DNA from 3 places in the Amycolatopsis sp. NPDC058340 genome. Region 3 is predicted to be linked to each of the others. Evidence: predicted binding sites of a transcription regulator. Region 3 holds the regulator's gene; each other region holds the start of a gene.

What was found. Region 3 encodes HspR, which represses chaperone genes until heat shock. Its sites were predicted from a motif close to ANNTTGAGTNNNNNNNACTCAANNT; they were not measured.
Region 1: a site for HspR is predicted at 4,436-4,460, ahead of ACFWIW_RS16700 (adenylate cyclase). Genes of this name have one in related genera too.
Region 2: a site for HspR is predicted at 4,695-4,719, ahead of lon (endopeptidase La). Genes of this name have one in related genera too.

What each region holds. Positions count from the first base shown of each region.
Region 1 is NZ_JBHXIB010000012.1:44,297-50,896, forward strand. It holds gene ACFWIW_RS16660 (MerR family transcriptional regulator) at 1-749, opposite strand, end outside; gene garA (glycogen accumulation regulator GarA) at 746-1,213, opposite strand; gene gcvH (glycine cleavage system protein GcvH) at 1,339-1,722, opposite strand; gene ACFWIW_RS16675 (CDP-alcohol phosphatidyltransferase family protein) at 1,786-2,412, opposite strand; gene ACFWIW_RS16680 (hypothetical protein) at 2,450-2,683, opposite strand; gene ACFWIW_RS16685 (hypothetical protein) at 2,992-3,501, shown strand; gene ACFWIW_RS16690 (hypothetical protein) at 3,525-3,899, shown strand; gene ACFWIW_RS16695 (hypothetical protein) at 3,915-4,349, opposite strand; gene ACFWIW_RS16700 (adenylate cyclase) at 4,461-5,429, shown strand; gene ACFWIW_RS16705 (hypothetical protein) at 5,432-6,406, shown strand; gene ACFWIW_RS16710 (adenylosuccinate synthetase) at 6,403-6,600, shown strand, end outside.
Region 2 is NZ_JBHXIB010000013.1:154,816-161,415, forward strand. It holds gene ACFWIW_RS18100 (bifunctional diguanylate cyclase/phosphodiesterase) at 1-2,482, opposite strand, end outside; gene ACFWIW_RS18105 (GNAT family N-acetyltransferase) at 2,763-3,701, shown strand; gene ACFWIW_RS18110 (SAM-dependent methyltransferase) at 3,721-4,569, shown strand; gene lon (endopeptidase La) at 4,736-6,600, shown strand, end outside.
Region 3 is NZ_JBHXIB010000001.1:95,160-101,759, forward strand. It holds gene ACFWIW_RS00455 (heat shock protein transcriptional repressor HspR) at 534-962, opposite strand; gene dnaJ (molecular chaperone DnaJ) at 968-2,140, opposite strand; gene grpE (nucleotide exchange factor GrpE) at 2,174-2,914, opposite strand; gene dnaK (molecular chaperone DnaK) at 2,911-4,782, opposite strand; gene ACFWIW_RS00475 (alpha/beta hydrolase) at 4,949-6,355, opposite strand; gene ACFWIW_RS00480 (DUF4097 family beta strand repeat-containing protein) at 6,352-6,600, opposite strand, start outside.

The sequences.
Region 1 (6,600 bases), on a different contig from region 3:
ACAGCCCGTATTCCGGCTTTCACCAAGAGCGTGTGCAACGCCACGGTCAAGGCGGCGAGCTCCCGGACGACCTCGTCGCCCCGCGCCTTGGCGTCCTCGTCACGATGCCGATACACCGGGGTCACGATCTGCTCCAGCAGGCCGACCTCGCGATCCGCCGCCGCCCGGAAGGCACGCAGATGTCTCGGCTCTATACCGAATTCGGTCATCGCTTTCACGGTCTTCGCCACGAGGACCGCGTCGGGGTCGAAGAACCCCGCCGCGCCCGGGCGCACCAGACCGTATTGCCGCAGCTCAGCCAGGGTGGCGGCGTCGATGCCGGCCTGGCGGAGCAGATCTTCCTCGGTCAGCCGGATCTCGCGATCGGTCTCGAAGTCCCCGGGGGACGGCAATCCGCCGTTCTCCCCGGGGGCGTCGAGTGAAACGAGTTTCCGCGGCAGCCTCGGCATCCCCGCCTCGGGCGTGGCACCCCGATCCGCCGCGTCCAGCTGTTCCTTGATGACCTTCAGCGGCAGGTAGTGATCCCGCTGGGCGGACAGGACGAACCGCAACCGCTCCACGTCCGCCGGAGCGAACTGCCGGTACCCCGACGGGGTCCGGCCCGGCTGGACCAGACCCTCCGCCTCGAGGAACCGGATCTTGGAGATGGTGACATCGGGAAAGTCGCCGCGCAGCTGTGCCAGCACGGCCCCGATGCTCAACCCATCGCGCTGCGACGCATCCCGATCAGGCCGCCCGGCCGCCGTCACCGTGCCCCCTGGCCCCCGGATCCCGGGCCGGTCAGGAAGACCAGGCGGAACTTGCCGATCTGCACCTCGTCGCCACCGGCGAGAACGGCCTGGTCGACCGGCTCGCGGTTGACGTAGGTGCCGTTGAGGCTGCCGACGTCGATGACGACGAACTCCCCGCCTTCACGGCGGAATTCGGCGTGCCGCCGGGAGACCGTGACGTCGTCGAGGAAGATGTCGCTGTCCGGGTGCCGTCCCGCGCTGGTGGTGTCGCGGTCCAGCAGGAAGCGCGAACCCGCGTTCGGGCCCCGCTTGACGACCAGCAGCGCGGAACCCGCGGGCAGCGCGTCCACACCCTGGACGGGGGCCTCGGCAGCCGGAGGAGCCTCAGTGCCTTCGACGTCGGCCAGGAAGTCGGCCCGGAAGACAGAAGTCCGCTCCGGAGACTGCTCCGGGGGAACGCCGGGCCCGTCGTTCGTGCTCACCTGAGCTCTCCTAACGCATGTGTGTTGCCACTACTCAAGAACGTGTGGAGGTCAAACGTACCGTGCCTGATCGAATCTCCGGCCCGCGGCTCCCCCTACTCTTCCCGAAGGGCCGCGGCCTGCGGCTATTCCTTGATCAGCGCCTGGTACGCCTCGGCCTCCAGCAGGGATTCCACCGAGCTCGCGTCGTCGAGCCGGAGCTCGATCAGCCAGCCTTCGCCGTACGGGTCGCTGTTGATCAGCTCGGGCGACTCGGTCACCGCGTCGTTGACCGCGACCACCTCGCCGTCGAGCGGGGCGAACAGCTCCGAAACGCTCTTGGTCGACTCGACCTCGCCGAACGCGTCGCCCGCGCCGACCTGCTTGCCGACCTCGGGCAGTTCGACGAACACCACGTCACCGAGCTGGTCCTGGGCGTACTCCGTGATGCCGACGCGCACGAGCCCGCCGTCGCGCACGGAGACCCACTCGTGCTCCTCGGTGTACCGCAGTTCTTCTGGAGTGGACAACGCCGCTCCCCTTTCTGATGCCCTCACTCGAAACCGACGCGCGCAGTTTCGCATCCCGCCGGGTCACGCGCCCGGCGCCTCCCGCAAGGCGGGCGTCCGCAGGGCACGCACGGTCTGGACGACGTACAGCACGCCCGAATAGACGTACAGGACCGCACCCCACGCCGTGAAGGCGTAGCCGATCGGCCGGGCGATCGCGGCGATGTCGGAACCGCCCTGGGTGAGCAGCAGGAACGGGAAGGCGTACATCAACACGAAGGTGGCACCCTTGCCGATGTAGGTGACCTCCGGCGGAGCGAACCCCCGGCGCCGCAGCAGCAGGACACAGACGCCCAGGACGGCCTCGCGGACGACCAGCGGGACCACCAGCCACCACGGGATGATGTCGCGGATCAGGAACGCGATGAGGGTCGCGAGGATGTAGAGCCGGTCGGCGGCGGGGTCGAGCAGCTGGCCGAGCCGCGACATCTGGTTGAGCCAGCGGGCGAGTTTGCCGTCGAGCCAGTCGGTGAGCGCGCTGAACACGAGCAGCGCGAGCGCCCAGCCGTCCTCCTTCGGGCCGAGGAGCAGCCACAGGAAGACCGGCACTCCGGCGAGCCGGAGGATCGAAAGCATGTTGGGGACGTTCAGGGCCTGCCGCAGCAGGGAAGGTTCTTCGCTGGTCACGCTCGGTTCGGGGGGCGTACTCACCCGCTCAGCCTAGCCAGCGGCGGCAGGTCCTCCCGCGTCAGCTGGCCCGGGTGTGCGTCCAGCCGCGGCGTTGCAGGTCCGCGCTGGTCAGCGCCACGGGCCTGCCCCGGTGGTCGGTGCCCATCCAGCGGTGGTGGCCTGCCGAGCTCTCCAGGACGTACGGGCGGCCGCCACACCAGACGACGGTGCACGGTGCCGTCGGGGGAAGCTCCGTGCTCGCCGGTGCGGTGGCCTGGGGTGACGCGGGGTCGGTCTGTTCGTCGGTTTTCATCGCTCTCACGGTTTCGGTGACGGGGACTGGGACACGCCGGAGCGCTACTTTCCTTTTCGGCAGAACGGGGCCGCGCGTTAACGGCTCGACGCCGGATTCGTCCGATCGGTTCGCGACGACAGCAGGGTGTTGCCGCGCCGTGAACGGCATATTAATTGTCCACAGTGGACACTGATTGAGCGGTCCTCACGTATCGCGGCGGCGGGGGCGCGATAGCCTCCCGCGAATCGAACGTGGCTCAATGCCACGACATCGGGCCCGGCCGGGTCAGAATGGGCCGGCCACGACCGGCCGACGAAAGGATCGCCTTGCCCGTCTCGACGACCACGGGAACGTGGCGGCGCCTGTTCGCGGTCTGTGCCGCAGTCGGAACGCTCGCCGCCTGTTCGGGCGAAGACCCGCCACCGCCCGTTACTTCGATGCCGGTCTCGCCGTCCTCGCTCCCGCTGAGCGCTTCCCCCGTTTCGGTGCCGCCGATCCCGTCGCAAACCGCGCCGAACCCGTCCGCCGCACCGGCTCCCGCCCCGAAACCGAAACCCGCTGAACCGGTACAGGGTTCCTGCGGAACGGTGACCGCGGCGAGCGGGCTGACCTTGCAGGTGCTCAACGGGCCCGGCGTCTCCTGCGCGGAGGCGACCGGGATCGTCGATTCGTTCCACAAGAGGATCGCCGGACGTCAGTCCGCGGACTCGGACGAACCGGTCAGCGAGACCGTGGACGGCTGGCTGTGCGTCTCCGGTGCTCCCGCCGCCCAGGGCGGCACGAGTTGCGGCAAGGGCGAGCAGAACGTGTTCGCCGCCGTCGTTCCCGTCGAATGAACCATCCCCGAGAAGAAGGGCCCATGAAGAGCCTCGCCGTGCTTCCCGCCGCGCTCGCCGTCGTCCTGCTGAGCGGCTGCGGCGCCGATCCCGCCCCTGCGGCCGCGCCGTCGCCCTCCCCTTCGGCCGACCAGGTCCTCGCCGGAACACCGTGCGGTGAAGTCGCCGGCCTCCAAGGCGCGAAGAACAAAGTCGTGGCGCGCGGGAAGACCGACTGTGCCGAAGCGACCCGAGTGCTCACGGACTACTTCGCCAAGCTGACACCCGCCGAAGCGGCGTCGCCGCAGGGCCCCGGGCCGGTGGTGATCGGCGCCTGGACGTGCGGGAGCGGGCCGAACGATCCGGTGACGAGCTGTTCGACCGAGGACGAGCGGCAGATCGAAGCCACCCGGGGCTGAGCACGGCAGGCGGCGTCACTTCCCGCGACGCCGCCGGGTCCGGTCCATCCGGTACAGGACGCCGAGTCCGATCAGCATGCCCAGCAGGACCAGGCCGCACAGCGCGACCATCCACAGGCTCAAGACCCGATTCGACCTTGACGGGTAAGCGAATCCGTCACCAGCGAAGACCCTGTCGCCCACCGCGACCCTGTCGCCGTCGATCCTCCCGCGACCGGTGCGCCCGTCGTCGAACCTCCACCCGGCCTCGCAATAGGGAAACCGGCCGCTCATCGGCGGCCCTTCCTCGACGCATCCCGGGACAGCGGTGACCGTGACGTCCTCGCCGGTGTCCAGCTCACGCACGCGGTCGGCGATCGCTCCGCCGACCACCCACAACAGGAAAACGAACGGGATCCCGGCCAGCAGCATCCGGGAAGGAACCCTGGGTTTCCGCGGTTCACCTGACAAGAAAGTCCTTTCCGTTCGGTCGTTCCAGGCTATTCACCGGAGCGGCGGAGCGGCACGGGATTTGTACCCACCCCCTTGCCACCCGAGGTAAGAGTCGTCTAGACTCAAACTATGCTCACCAGGGAAGAAGCCGTGAAGGCGGTCGAGGACACGGCCGACGCGGCCGCGCTGTTCGCCCGCCATCGCTACCGCGAACTGGCCGCCGTGCTCCACCCCGACCGCAACCCCGGCGACGCGCGGGTGCACCGCGCGGCCGCCCTGCTCAACCGCCTCCACGACGAGTGGAAACGGGGCAGGCGGCAGACGGTCACCACGGCGACGTCGGCCTACACCCTGGTCGCGCCGCACGCGGTGGGCAGTGTGGCCACGACCTACCGGACCACCGGCCCGCATCTGGTCAAACTCGTCCGCGATCCGGCGCTCAACCCGCTGATCCACGCCGAATGGGAGGCGTTGCGCGCGCTCGACGGCTTCACCGAACGGCACCGCTGGCTCCGCCCCTACTACCCGCGCCTGCTCGACACGTCGGGGCCGGTCGCGAGGGGCGACCGCGCGTTCAGCGTTCTCGATCCGCTCGTCGACGGCTTCATCACTCTCGCCGACATCAAGAAGGCCTTCCCCGGCGGGCTCGACGGCCGCGACTACGCCTGGATGCACCGGCGTCTCCTGCGTGCCGTGGCGGGAGCGCATCGCGCCGGCGTCGTCCACGGGCATCTCACCGCGGACAACGTGCTCGTCCATCCCGGACAGCACGGCATCGTCGTCGTTGGCTGGTCCTTCGCCGTCGAGGGCGGTGCGCTCCCGCTGGCGGCGGACAAATCCGTCGGCTACCCACCGGAAGTCCACAAAGGACTGCCGATGACCGCGGCCACCGACGTCCACATGCTCCACACCTTGATGCTGGAACTACTGGCACCAGGCGAAACCCGCCAGCGCGAGTTCGCCAAGTGGTGTCTCCAGGAGATCCCGGCACAGCGACCCGAGGCCGCCGATCTGCTCGACGAGTACGACGAACTGCTCGCCGACCTGTACGGCCCTCGCACCTTCCGACCGTTCACCATCCCCGAGACAGGAGCCTGACCATGGGACACGGACACTGGGACGACAACGCCTACGCCGCCGCGAAGACCTTCCGCGCGGCCAAGGGCGAGGACGATTTCGGCTACACCGCCGATCTCCGCTCCAAACCCGCGAAGGAATGGAAGGTCGCGCCCGCGCTCGACCCGCTGAACGCCGTGCGGGAATGCCGGGATTCGGCCGACCACACCGATTCGACGCCGATCGCGGTGCTGTTCGACGTCACCGGGTCGATGCGCCGGGTGCCGAGGATCATGCAGGGCAAGCTCGGAAAGCTGCACGGCCTGCTGAAGCGCCGGGGCTACCTGGCCGACCCGCAGGTGCTGTTCGGCGCCATCGGCGACGCCGACAGCGACCGGGTTCCCTTGCAGGTCGGGCAGTTCGAATCGGACAACCGGATGGACGAGCAACTGCGCACGATCTTCCTCGAAGGCGGTGGCGGCGGGCAGAAGAGCGAGTCCTACGAGCTGGCCGCGTACTTCATGGCCCGCCACGTGGTGACCGACGCGTGGCAGAACCGCGGCCGCAAGGGCTATCTGTTCATCATCGGCGACGAGCTCAACAAACCCGCGCTGGAGGCCCGCCACATCCGCCGGGTGATCGGGGACGACGTGCGGGAGGACATCGACCCGGCCTCGGTGTACCGCGAACTGGCGCGCAAATGGCACGTCTACTTCGTGCTGCCGAACCAGTCCTCGTACTACAACGACCCGCAGATCGGCGAGCACTGGAGCGATCTGCTCGGCCAGAACTTCCTGAAGCTGGACGATCCCGGCGCGGTGTGCGAACTGATCGCCGCCACCATCGGGCTGGAAGAGCGGGTCGTCGACGTCGATCGCGCGCTCGCCGACCTCGCGGACGTCGGTTCGGTCGCCGAAAGCAAGGCGGTCGGCAAGGCGCTGGCGAGGCTGGGTACCAAATCGGTCGTCACCTCGGCCGTACCGGAGCCGGACGGGCCGAGCGACGTGGTGCTGCGATGAGTCTCCTGGACGGTCACGTGGTGGTGGTCGGGCTCGGCTTCGGCGACGAAGGCAAGGGCGCGGTGGTCGACGCGCTCTGCGCCGCCCGGCCCACCACCGCGGTGGTCCGCTTCAACGGGGGCGCGCAGGCCGCGCACAACGTCGTCGTCGACGGGCGGCACCACACCTTCAGCCAGTTCGGGGCGGGCACGTTC
Region 2 (6,600 bases), on a different contig from region 3:
TCGCCTCGAGCTGATCCCGCGCGACGTCCTCCTCGACGCCCTCCGCCACGACCGTGAGGCCGAGCGAGTGGCCGAGCTCGACGATGGAGCGCACGACGGCGAGGTCGCCGAGGTCGGTGCCCATGCCGAGGACGAAGCTCTTGTCGATCTTGACCTGGTCGACCGGGAGCTGCCGCAGGTACGCCAGCGACGAGTAGCCGGTGCCGAAGTCGTCGACGGCGAGCACGATGCCCAGCGAGTGCAGCTCCCGCAGGATCGGCAGCGCCTTCTGCGGGTCGGACATCACACCTGACTCGGTCAGCTCGAAGGTGAGCAGCTCGGGCGGGATGCCGAAGCGGTCGAGTTCGCGCGCGACCTTCGTCGGGAAGTCCTCGTCGGCCAGGTTCCGCACCGACAGGTTCACCGCGGCGGAGATGCGCAGGCCCTCGTCGAGCCACTTGCGCACGCGCTTCAACGACTCTTCGAGCACGAACGACGTCAGGACGCCGATGAGACCGGCCGCTTCGATCGCCGGGACGAACTCGTCCGGGCCGAGCCTGCCGAACTCCGGGTGCACCCAGCGCACGAGCGCCTCGACGCCCTGGATCTGCCGGTTCGGCAAGGTGATCTTCGGCTGGTAGTGGACGCTCAGCTGGCCTTCTTCGAGCGACTGCCGGAACTGCGTGACCATCTGGAACCGGCGCATGAAGATCTGGCCCATGCTGGCCATGTAGCCGCGGACCTCTTCGCCGCCCTTGGTCGCGCGGACGGCGACGTCGGCGCGCTGCAGGAGCCCGTCGACGTCGACCTGGTCGTCGTCTTCCGCCGACGAGGTGGCGTAGCCGATCATCGCGTTGGCTTCGACGGACAGCCGGTCCACCGGGTACGGGGCGACGAGTTCCGCGCGGAGCAGCTCCGCGGCGGCCTGGGCGCGTTCCGGCGCGCAGCCGACGAGGAGCGCCGCGAAGGACGCGCCTTCGAGCCTGGCGAGCGGGACGTCGGGACCGAGCGCGTCGCGGATCCGGCGGCCCGCGGCGATGACCATCCGGTCCGCCCAGACGTAGCCGAGGGCGTCGCTGACGGTGGAGAAGACGTCCAGATCGACCCGGAGCACGACCGCGTCGACCTGTTCCCGCAACGGTTCCTTGGCGACCTGGCGGAAGCCCGGCCGGTTGAGCAGACCGGTCAGCGGGTCGTGGTACGCGTCGTGACGCAGGGTCGCGAGCAGTCGCCGGTTGTCCAGCGACGTCGCGAGGTGGCTGGCCATCGTGCCGAGCAGCTGGACGTCGTACTTGCCGAAGCCACGCCAGCGGCTCAGTCTGTCGTGCGCTTCGACGACGCCGAGGAGCTGGTTCGCGCTGCGCAGCGGGACGACCAGCGCCTCCTGCGCGCCGCGGTCGAGCAACGCGGAGCGGACGTCGGGATTGGCTTCGGTGATCCGGAAGTGGCGGACGTGCGCGCCGGGCAGGCGCAGCAACGGGTCGTCGGCGGCCGGGTCGACCGGCGGCAGTTCGTCGCCCGCGACGACCATCCGCATGGTGTCCTTCGGCTCCAGCCGGAGCCTCAGCACGACACGGCCGGCGGCGAGCTGGTCCTTGATGCGTTCGGCGATGGTCGCCCACTCGCGGACGTCCACGCCGCCGACGAGTTCGTCCGCGCGCCCGGCGGGCCGTGCGGCGGCCTGCTGACCGGAGCGCGCGACCATCAGGCTGACGTCGGACAACGCTTCCATGTCGCGTTGCTCGCGCAGCAGATCCGAGTACGCCCAGTACAACGCGGTGAGCCCGAGGAAGACGGCCAGCACGAGCGGCCAGGCCTTCGGCGTCCCGGAAATGACCAGATAACCGGAAAGACCGACCGAAGCGTTGACGAAGCCGACGACGAGGATGCGCCCGGTCAGCCGGATCGCGGTGCTGACCCGCATGCGGCGGCGCAGCACGCGGACGGCGGCGAGCGCGAGCAGCGTGCTGACCAGCGGCGCGGTCAACGTCCCGGCCAGCGCGGCGATCCAGGTCATGTCGTGGGCGCCGGAGGCCTGTTTCACCAGTCCTGCCACGGCGAACGCGCCGGTGATCTCCAGCAGGAAGGCGCCGGCGTTGTAGAGCACGCGGCCCGCGACCTTGCGGGCCAGCAGCGTTCCGATCCCCGCCGCGAGATGCGCGGCGAGCACGACTTCGAAGGGAGCGACGAAGAATCCGATGACCAGCGGGATCTCGGTGAACGAGATCGTCCACGAGATACCGCTGCGGACGTCGACGTTGATGCCGAGCTGTTCGGCGAGCAGGAACGCGAGGGCGAGGATCGGCCCGATCCACAGCAGATCGTCCGAGGCCTCGAAGTCCAGCCAGAGGCTGACCGCGGCCGCGGCGGCGATGCCCATGGTGAGTACCGCGAAGGTGTAGACGCGGAACCGTCGCTCGTCGGTACGAGCCTCCGTAACGGCGCCTCCCTTGCCCGCTGTCGCCTGTGCGGCGCTCCCGGGCCTGCCGTTCGTGTCCGGCATCCGACCTTCCTTCCCGGCTGCCCAACCGGTCTTGTCCTACCGCGACCTCGGGGACGAGGGCAATACAGTACCCCGGAGGGCGTACCCAAGTCCCATTCGAGACAGTATGAGATCACCCCAGGGTTAACAATGGGCGCGTCGCGCTGACCTGCGTGGACCAAGGGGTGAAATGGGAGCGTTATTCGCGTTCCTTCCGACTACCGGAAGTCACCTGACGCCACGCTCCGGCCAATCTCGTGAAGTTCCCGGCGGACCCGTCAGTAGGGGCTTGAATAGCCCTATGAATAGCCACGCCATCGCCGCCGGGCATGCCGAGCGGCTCGCCACCGTGGACGCCCTGCTCCCCGAAATGCCTGCACTGGAGCCTGTCGAGGGCTCCGTGTCACTCTCCGCGACGGCAGGCGACTCGGCCGCCGCCGGATTGTCGGTACGGACTGAAGCGGGCCCGGATTCTGTTGACTCTCCGTGGCGGGCCCTCGTCGAGCATCGCCTCGAAGCGCGCCTCACCGGACCCCGCCCGGAAGCGGCCCTCGACGCATTACTCACCCGATGGGATGAACATCTGAAGACCGTGGCCCCACCTGGGGATGTCGAGACGGCGGCGACCGTGGTGCGGCCCAGCCGGGACTCCCCCGGCTCGGCCGAATTGCTGCGCCGCGGCTTCGCGCCGGTGCTGGTGATCGCGGTCCGCCCCGCCGACCGGCTCGCCGTGACCGGGCCGCCCGCCACTCCCGGTGTGCACATCCGGCCCGCCGAAGCGGATGATCTCGAAACCGCCGTCGGACTCGAACTGGAATTGCAGCGATATGACGCGCAGTTCGGTTCTGTCACTTTGCGCGAGGGCGCGGAGGAAACGATCACCGCGGATCTGTCGAAACAGCTCGGCCGGGAAAATCCGACGTTGTGGATCGCCGAACTGTACGGTCGGCCGCTGGGCATGGTGCGGGTGCAGTTCCCCGGTGAGACGGCGTGGATCGGCGGCCGGGTCGCGGCCGACCGCGTCGGCTATCTGTCGTCGCTGGCGGTGGCCGAACCGGCGCGGTCGAGCGGGGTGGGGACGGCGCTCGCCGCGCACGCGCACCAGGTCTTCGACGAATGCGGCACCGAGGTCGTGCTGCTGCACCACGCGCTGGCCAACCCGCGCTCGACGCCGTTCTGGTACGCGCAGGGCTACCGGCCGCTCTGGACGTACTGGCAGCGCCGACCGGCGGTCCAGTGATCCGGATAGGCTTCTTTCCGTGACGAGGGACGATGACGCGGCCCCGGTGGCGCCGACCGGGGTCGACACCGAGAAGCCGTCCGCGGCGAGGATCTACGACTGGTTCCTCGGCGGGACACACAACTGGGCGGTCGACCGCGAGTTCGCCCGCGCGCTCGAAAAGCAGTGGCGCTGGGTCAAACCGGGCGCGCGGCACAACCGCGAGTTCATGAACCGGGTCGTGCGCGCGGCGCTGGACGCCGGGATCCGGCAGTTCATCGATCTGGGCTCCGGTGTCCCGACAGCCGGGAACGTGCACGAGATCGTGCAGGAGGAACTGGAGCCTGGCGATACGGCGAAGGTCGTGTACGTCGACTACGAGCCGGTCGCGGTGGCGCACGCGGAACTGATCCTCGAACGCCACGAGGCGACCGACTGGGCGGGGATCATCCAGGCGGACATGCGGCGGCCGAAGGACGTCCTGCGGCATCCGGAGACACTGCGGCTGATCGATTTCGACCAGCCGGTCTGCCTGATGATGATGGCCGTCCTGCATTTCGCCGGCCCGCACGACGATCCGCCCGCGCTGGTCGCGACGTACCGGAACGCGCTCGCGCCGGGCAGCTGGCTGGGGCTGTCGCATATGAGCTTCGGCGGCCAGACCGGCAAGGACGCCGACGGGCTGCACTGGATGGTCGAGCAGTACCGGAAGACGAGCAATCCGGTGTGGATGCGGGACCGGGAAGAGATCGTGCCGCTCTTCGGGGACTGGCCGCTGCTGGAACCCGGCGTCGTCCACCTGCCGGACTGGCGGCCCGTGCGGGAGCTGCGGCGGGACGAGGAAGGCGCCCGGCCGTTCGCCTGGTGCGGTGTCTCGGTCCACCCCTGACATCCGACCTCTCGCCGGTTCGCGTCGCGTTTAGCGGGCTAAAGGCGACGCGTTCCGCGCAGAGGTCGGATGAGTAGGTGATCGCTGACGGCGAACGCTCGAAGGAAACAAACGGGTCGATCGGAGAGTTGAGCTAGGCAGACTCAACTAACCGAGGAGTGCACAGATGACCGACAACCGCCTCCTGCCCGTCCTCCCGCTCGATGACGACGTCGTGCTGCCGGGCATGATCGTCCCGCTCGACCTCGCCGACACGGAGACGCGCGCCGCGGTGGAGTCCGCCCAGGCCAACACGCCTGCCCAGGCTTCCTTCCCGGGGATCCGGTCCAGCGCCGCCGCCAAGGCCGAGGTGCTGATCGTCCCCCGCGTCCACGGCGAGTACGCCGAACTCGGCACCATCGCGACCGTCGAGCGCATCGGGCGGGTGCCCGGCGGCAAGACGGCGGTGCTGTTGCGCGGCACCCGCCGCGCCGTCGTCGGCCGCATCGCCGACGGTCCCGGCGCCGCCCGCTGGGTCCACGCCGAGGTCGCGACCGAGACCACCGACGACAACTCCGCGAAGCTCGCTTCCGAGTACAAGAGCGTCGTCCTCGCGATCCTCCAGCAGCGTGGCGGCTGGCAGATGATCGACGCGGTACAGGAGGTCGAGGACCCGTCCGCGCTCGCCGATCTCGCGGGCAACTCGTCGTACCTGAACACCGAGCAGAAGCTCGAACTGCTCACCGCCCTCGACGTTTCCGCACGGCTGGAAAAGGCCCTCGAATGGAGCCGCGAGCAGCTGGCCGAACTCGAGGTCACCGACACCATCCGCAAGGACGTCCAGGAGGGCATGGAGAAGCAGCAGAAGGAGTTCCTGCTGCGCCGCCAGCTCGAAGCGATCCGCAAGGAGCTGGGCGAGCTCGACGGCACGGCCAACGACGACGACTACCGCGCCCGTGTCGAGGCCGCCGAGCTGCCGGACGCGGTCAAGAAGGCCGCACTGTCCGAAGTGGACAAACTGGAGCGCACCTCCGACCAGTCCCCCGAGGGCGGCTGGATCCGCACCTGGCTGGACACGGTCCTCGAACTGCCGTGGAACGAGCGCACCACCGACGTCCACGACATCGCCGCCGCCCGCGACATCCTCGACGCCGACCACGCCGGTCTCGACGACGTGAAGGAACGCATCATCGAGTACCTGGCCGTGCGCAAGCGCCGCGCGGAGTCCGGGCTCGGCCCGGTCGGCGGCCGCCGTTCGGGCGCGGTGTTGGCGCTCGCCGGTCCTCCGGGGGTCGGCAAGACGTCGCTCGGCGAGTCCGTGGCGAAGGCGATGGGCCGCAAGTTCGTCCGCGTCGCGCTCGGCGGTATCCGCGACGAGGCCGAGATTCGCGGTCACCGCCGCACCTACGTCGGCGCACTGCCCGGCCGGATCGTCCGCGCCATCAAGGAAGCGGGTTCGATGAATCCGGTCGTGCTGCTCGACGAGATCGACAAGGTCGGTGCCGACTACCGAGGAGACCCGACGGCCGCGCTGCTGGAGGTGCTGGACCCGGAGCAGAACCACACGTTCCGCGACCACTACCTCGAGGTCGAGCTCGACCTGTCCGACGTCGTGTTCCTCGCGACGGCGAACGCGCTCGAAACCATCCCCGGCCCCCTGCTGGACCGGATGGAGCTGGTCACCCTCGACGGCTACACCGAGCACGAGAAGGTCACCATCGCCCGCGACCATCTGCTCCCCCGCGAGCTGGAGCGCGCCGGTCTCGGCAAGGACGACGTCACGCTGACCGACGGCGCGTTCAGCCGCATCGCCGCCGAGTACACGCGGGAAGCCGGGGTGCGCAACGCGAACCGGACCATCGCGAAGGTCCTGCGGAAGGTGGCGACCAAGGTCGCGCTGGACGAGGTCGCGCTGCCGCTGACGATCGACGCCGACGGGCTGGAGACCTACCTCGGCCGTCCGCGGCACCTGCCGGAGTCCTCGCTTCCCGCGTCGACCCAGCGCACGTCGACCCCGGGCGTGGCCACCGGGCTGGCGGTGACCGGCGCCGG
Region 3 (6,600 bases):
CCCCCCACGCCGGTGAAGGACGTGAACCGCCGGTGCCCGTGTCAGGCTCCGCCTCTTCGCCTTACGACCTGCGGCGTTCTCGCGGGAAGTACGTGAAGGCCCCCTTCATTGCGTCTAGCGCCAGGGTCCCGGCGAAGTCGTATAGCCGCTGGTCTGTGCCACTGCCATGAAGCACAGGGGCGTTCGCAGGAGCAGGACACCTGGATCTCGACTGTCCACAAGGGACACGAATCGAGACCAGGTGCCCGATTCGGGCGTTTTGCGGGTATTGGCGTGGGGGTCGTGAGTGCTTTTGGTCGTTCTAACCCTCTTTACCACTCACGACCCCACGAATAACCGTACATAAGTGCATAAATGGGACATTCGTTTACCCGAAAGTGTCCCGTGTGGACACTCGATGCCCATGTCTGCCCTGTCGACGTTCGGAACCCAGACCTGCGCTATCTCGACGCTCGCCGGGACCCTGGCGTCTAACGCAGTGAAGGGGGCCTTCACGTACTCTCGCGGGCTGGCCACCTGCAGCATTTAGAGGACTAAGTGCGCTTTTTGGGTTTCCAGACCACGAGGGCCGTCTGTTGCCGCAGGGGAACGAGATCCTTGCGGTACGAGGCGTGCACGGCCGCGGCCGTCTGTTCGGCGGCGAGGTACGCCGCGGTGAGCTCTTCGGTCAGTTCGGCGATGCGCGAGCGGAGCGCGTCGACCTGGTTCTCCAGCTCGATGATCCGCTTGATGCCCGCGAGGTTGACACCGTCCTCTTGGGACAGTCGCTGCACTTCGCGCAGCAACGCGATGTCCCGCATCGAGTAACGCCGTCCACCACCGGAGGTCCGGCCCGGCGACACGAGACCCTGGCGGTCGTAGGACCGCAGGGTCTGCGCGTGCAGGCCGGACAGCTGCGCCGCCACCGAAATGACGAACACCGGCGTGTCCTCGTCCGCACCGTGCGGCAACCCGCCGAACATCGTGCTCACCTGCCTTCGAGAAGTTCGGTGATCTCCGGTCGCGGGTCGTGATCGGCCATGGCCTCCGCGTAGGCCTCCAGCGCCTCACGGGCCTTGTCGTCCAGTTTGGCCGGGATGGCCGCCTGCAGGGTGACCAGCAGATCGCCCTGCGAGCCGTCACGTTTCGCGATTCCCTTGCCGCGCACGCGAAGCACGCGACCGCTCGCCGTGCCTTGCGGCACCTTCAGCGAGACCTTGCCCTCGAGCGTCGGCACGGTGATCGTGCCGCCGAGGGCCAGCTCCGTGAAGGACACCGGCACGGTGATCGTCAGGTCGAGGTCCTTGCGCCCGAACAGCGTGTGCGGGGCGACGTGCACGCGGACGTACAGATCGCCCGGCTGCGCGCCGCCACGGCCCGGCTCGCCCTGGCCCGCCAAGCGGATCCGCTGGTCGTCGGCGACGCCCGGCGGGATCCGCACGGTCAGGGTTCGGGTGCGGGTGCTGATGCCCTCGCCCGCGCATTCCGGGCACGGGTCGTCGATGATCTTCCCGCGGCCGCGGCAGTCACGGCACGGCTCGGAGAACGCGAACGCGCCCTGGCTGCGGCTGACCAGCCCGCTGCCCTGGCAGGTCGCGCACGTCCTCGGGGAAGTCCCCGGTTTCGCGCCGTTGCCACCGCAGGTGGAACAGGTCGCCGGGCTCGACAGCCGCAGCGGCAGGGTCGCGCCCTTGACCGCCTCGGCGAAATCGATCCGGACGTCGGTCTCCACGTCCGCGCCGCGTTGCGGCCGGTTCGCCGTGGCACCGGCCGCGGCGCCGCGGCGGCCGAACAGCCCGCCGAGGATGTCGCCGAGACCGCCGAAGCCGCCCTGCTGCTGACCCGCCTGGCCGAAGATGTCGCCGACGTCGAAACCGCCGCCGCCACCGCCGCCCGGGAAGCCGAAACCACCGGGACCGCCGGAGCCGAAGAGGCGGCGAGCCTCGTCGTACTCCTTGCGCTTGGACGTGTCGGAAAGCACGCCGTACGCCTCGGAGACCGCCTTGAACTTCTTCTCGGCCTCCGCGTTGCCCGCGTTGGCGTCGGGGTGGTTCTCCTTGGCGAGCTTGCGGTACGCCTTCTTGATCTCGTCCGCGGTGGCGTCGGAGGAGACGCCCAGCTCACGGTAGAAGTCCTTACCGATCCATTCCCGTGCACTCACCGAACGTCTCCTCCTTTCACGCCGTATCGCCGATCAGCGGTTGTTCTCATCGAAAAGTTCGCCCTCGAGCGGCAGTTCGCCACCCACCGGCGGGTCCACCGGGGCGTCACCACCCGGCTCGTGGTCGGTGACCCCGACCATCGCCGGACGCAGCACTCGCTCACCGAAGCGGTAACCGCGGCGCATGACCATGGTGACCGTCGGCCCGGCGACGTCCGGCGAAGTGCTGTGCTGCACCGCCTCGTGCACGCTCGGGTCGAAGGGCTCACCCTCGGTGCCGAACGGTTCGAGGCCCGACCGCTGCAGGCTGCCGACCAGCTTCTCGCCGACCGCCTTGAAGGCACCGGTCAGATCGCCGTGCTGCTCCGCGCGCTCGAGGTCGTCGAGCAGCGGGAGCAGGTCGTTGACGACCGACGCCTTCGCGCCGGCGACGACCTGCTCGCGGTCGCGGTCGACGCGCTTGCGGTAGTTGGCGTACTCCGCCTGGAGCCGTTGGAGGTCGGCGGTGCGTTCCGCCAGCTCCTTCTCCAGCCCGGAGGCCACCGACACCGAGTCGTCCACAATGGACTCCCCGAGGCCGGGGCCCGCGTGTGCCGCGGGCTCCGGCTCGGTGGCCTCTTCGGCCGGGGCGGCGTGCTTCGGGCCGTCCTGGGGTTCGGCGGCCGGGGCGGCCGGGCGGATCTCGCCGGTCAGCGGGTCGATCCGCCTACGGTCCCGCACGACCACCGGTTCCTCCGGGCCCCGGCCCTCGGTTTCGTCGTAGCGTCCCGTCACTTCTTGTCCTTCTCGTCCTCTTCGACGATCTCGGCGTCGACGACGTCGTCCGCCTTGGCCTGCGAACCGGTGCCCGCGCCCGCCGCGCCGGCGGCGCCTTCACCGGCGGCACCTTCGGCGCCAGGGGTGGCGTTGGCGTAGAGCGCGGTGCCCAGCTCCTGCGAAGCGGTGTTCAGCTTCTCGATGGACTCGCGGATCTTCGCCGAGTCGGTGCCCTTGAGCGCCTCGTTGGCCTCGTCGATCGCGGACTTCACCTTGCCCTTGAGTTCGTCGGGCAGCTTGTCCTCGTTGTCCTTGACGAACTTCTCGGTCTGGTAGACCAGCGTCTCCGCCTGGTTGCGGGTCTCCGCCTCCTCGCGGCGCTGCTTGTCCTCCTCGGCGTGCGCCTCGGCGTCCTTGACCATGCGCTCGATGTCGTCCTTCGGCAGCGCGGAGCCACCGGTGATCGTCATCGACTGCTCCTTGTTCGTGCCGAGGTCCTTCGCGAGGACGTGCACGATGCCGTTGGCGTCGATGTCGAAGGTGACCTCGATCTGCGGCACGCCACGCGGGGCGGGCGGGAGACCGGTCAGCTCGAACATGCCGAGCTTCTTGTTGTGCGCCGCGATCTCGCGCTCACCCTGGAACACCTGGATCTGCACCGACGGCTGGTTGTCGTCCGCGGTGGAGAAGATCTCCGAACGCTTGGTCGGGATCGTGGTGTTGCGCTCGATGAGCTTGGTGAACACGCCGCCCTTGGTCTCGATGCCCAGCGAAAGCGGGGTCACGTCGAGCAGCAGGACGTCCTTGACCTCGCCCTTGAGCACACCGGCCTGCAGCGCCGCGCCGACCGCGACGACCTCGTCCGGGTTCACGCCCTTGTTCGGCTCGCGGCCGCCGGTCAGCTCCTTGACCAGGTCCGACACGGCCGGCATGCGGGTGGAACCACCCACGAGGACGACGTGGTCGATGTCGCCGACGGCGACACCGGCGTCACGGATGACGTTGTTGAACGGCTTGCGGGTGCGCTCGAGCAGGTCCGAGGTGATCTTCTGGAACTCGGCGCGGGAAAGCTGCTCGTCGAGGAACAGCGGGTTCTTGTCCGCGTCCACGGTGATGTACGGCAGGTTGATGCTGGCCGAGTTCGAGCTGGAGAGCTCGATCTTCGCCTTCTCGGCGGCCTCACGGATGCGCTGGAGCGCCATCTTGTCCTTGGTGAGGTCGATGCCGTTGGACGACTTGAACTTGTCGACCAGCCAGGTGACGATGCGCTCGTCCCAGTCGTCACCGCCGAGGTGGTTGTCACCGGAGGTCGCGCGGACCTCGACGACGCCCTCGCCGATCTCCAGCAGCGAGACGTCGAACGTACCGCCACCGAGGTCGAAGACCAGGATGGTCTGTTCCTTCTCGCCCTTGTCGAGGCCGTACGCCAGCGCCGCCGCGGTGGGCTCGTTGACGATGCGGAGCACGTTCAGGCCGGCGATCTGCCCGGCTTCCTTCGTGGCCTGCCGCTGCGCGTCCTCGAAGTACGCGGGGACGGTGATGACCGCGTCGGTGATGGTCTCGCCCAGGTACGCCTCGGCGTCGCGCTTGAGCTTCATCAGCACGCGGGCGCTGATCTCCTGCGAGGTGTAGGCCTTGCCGTCGATCTCGGTCTTCCAGTCGGTACCGATGTGCCGCTTGACCGACCGGATGGTCCGGTCGACGTTCGTCACGGCCTGGTTCTTCGCCGGCTGGCCGGTCAGCACTTCGCCGTTCTTGGCGAAGGCGACGATGGACGGGGTGGTGCGTGAACCTTCCGAGTTGGCGATGACCGTCGGCTCGCCGCCCTCAAGGACAGCGACGACCGAGTTGGTCGTGCCGAGGTCGATGCCGACCGCTCGCGCCATGGTGTGATCCTCCTGCTAGTTCGTGACCTGCACGTTCTCGCCCACCTTGAGTGGGCTCAACGCAAGTTGTATCGGGATGGAAGGGCTTCCGTCAAGCCGGACTTGAGTCACCCTCACTCAACCTTGTATCCGGCTCAACGAGCGGCGCGGCCGCCTTGTTCCCGGACTACCGGCAGACCGTGCCCGGAGCGGGTGTGACGCCGCTCACCAGGTACTTCACCTCTTGGGTGCGCACGCAGGCCGAGTTCAGCAGCCCCGTGTGCCCGTACCCGGCGTCGACGAGCAACGTCGAGTTCTCGATGTTCCTCGCGAGCCCCTTCGCCCAAACGAGCGGTGTCGCCGGATCGTGTTCGCCGCCGACCACGAGGATCGGCGCGGCGCCGGTCACCTTCTGCGGCCGCGGCAGGTACGCCGACGGCACCGGCCAGCCCGCGCACCCGCTCGCCATGTCCCAGAACTCCGAATACCGCCAACCGTGCGGCGAGAGCGTCTTCACCAGTCCCTGCATCGCCCTCATGTCGGCGTAGGAGGTGAACGGCGAGCCGAAGTCGTGACAGCCGATCGAGCGGTACGCACCGTAAGAGGGGTCCAGCTGCGAGTACGGCAGCAGCCCGTCCGCATCGCCCGCTGTGGCGGCGTTGATCGCCTTCGCCAGGTCCGGCCAGAACGCGGGAAGGATGAGGCTGCCGTAGACACCGGCCGCCAACTCCTCGGCGGTCACGTTCCGTCCGAGCTGTTTCGACGGCACACCACCGGGCGTCCGCATCAAGGCGTCGTAAGTGGCGAGGACGTCCTTGCCGCGAAGCGCGCAGTCGGCCGACGTCGTGCACCAGTTCGCGAAGTCCTTGAGGGCGCTTTCGGTCGCGACGGCTTCTTCGAGGACCGCCTGCCTGGTCGGCCGGGAGTGGTCGACGGCGCCGTCGAGCACCATCGTCCGGATGCGGTTCGGGTACTTCTCCGCGTACACGGCGCCGAGTTCGGAACCGTAGGAGACGCCGAGCCAGTTCACCTTCGGCTCGCCGAGAGCGCCCCGGATCGCTTCGATGTCGTCCGCGGCGTGCCAAGTGTCCACAGAGGACAGTTTGGGGCCGGTCCGCTTCAGGCATTCCTCGCCCGACGCGCGATTGTGCGCGAGCAGCTTGTCGTAATCGGCGCGGCTCCGCGGAAACCGGCTGATCGACGGATCGTGCAGATCCGGCCCGCAGGCGATCGCGGGCGTGCTCTCACCGACGCCGCGCGGATCGAAGCCGATGACGTCGAACCGCTGCCGCACCTCGGCCATTTCCGGCTTGTCCAGCGCGAAACCGCGGCCGCCGTATTTGAGCACGGTGACCCCGGCGCCACCGGGCCCGCCCGGATTCGTCAGCAGCGAACCGATCCGACGGTCGGGGTCGGTCGCGGGCAGTTTCGCCAGCGCGATCGAAAGACCACCGCTCACCCGGAGGCTCGCGCATTTCAGCGTCGGCGCGTACTCGGTCGCGCACGGCTTCCAGTCGATCCCGGACGCGGCGGACGCCGGCAGCGCGGTGAGCGGCAGCAGGGTCAACGCGGCGACGGTGGCGAGGGCCTTCATGCGGGCTTCACCGTGATCGAACCGGTGCCGGACTGGAGGTCCAGGACGTTCGCCGAAGCCTGGTCCTGCCGGACACCGCCGGTCTCGACCTTGCCGACCTCCGCCTTCGCGCGCACCTGGTACGCGCCGTCGGGAACGGTGACGACGACCTTGCCGACCTCCGCGTTCGCGGTGACCGCGCCCGGCTTCGCGAGACCGACCTCGATGTCGCCGGTGCCGGTGCGCAGGTTGACCGGCCCGGACGT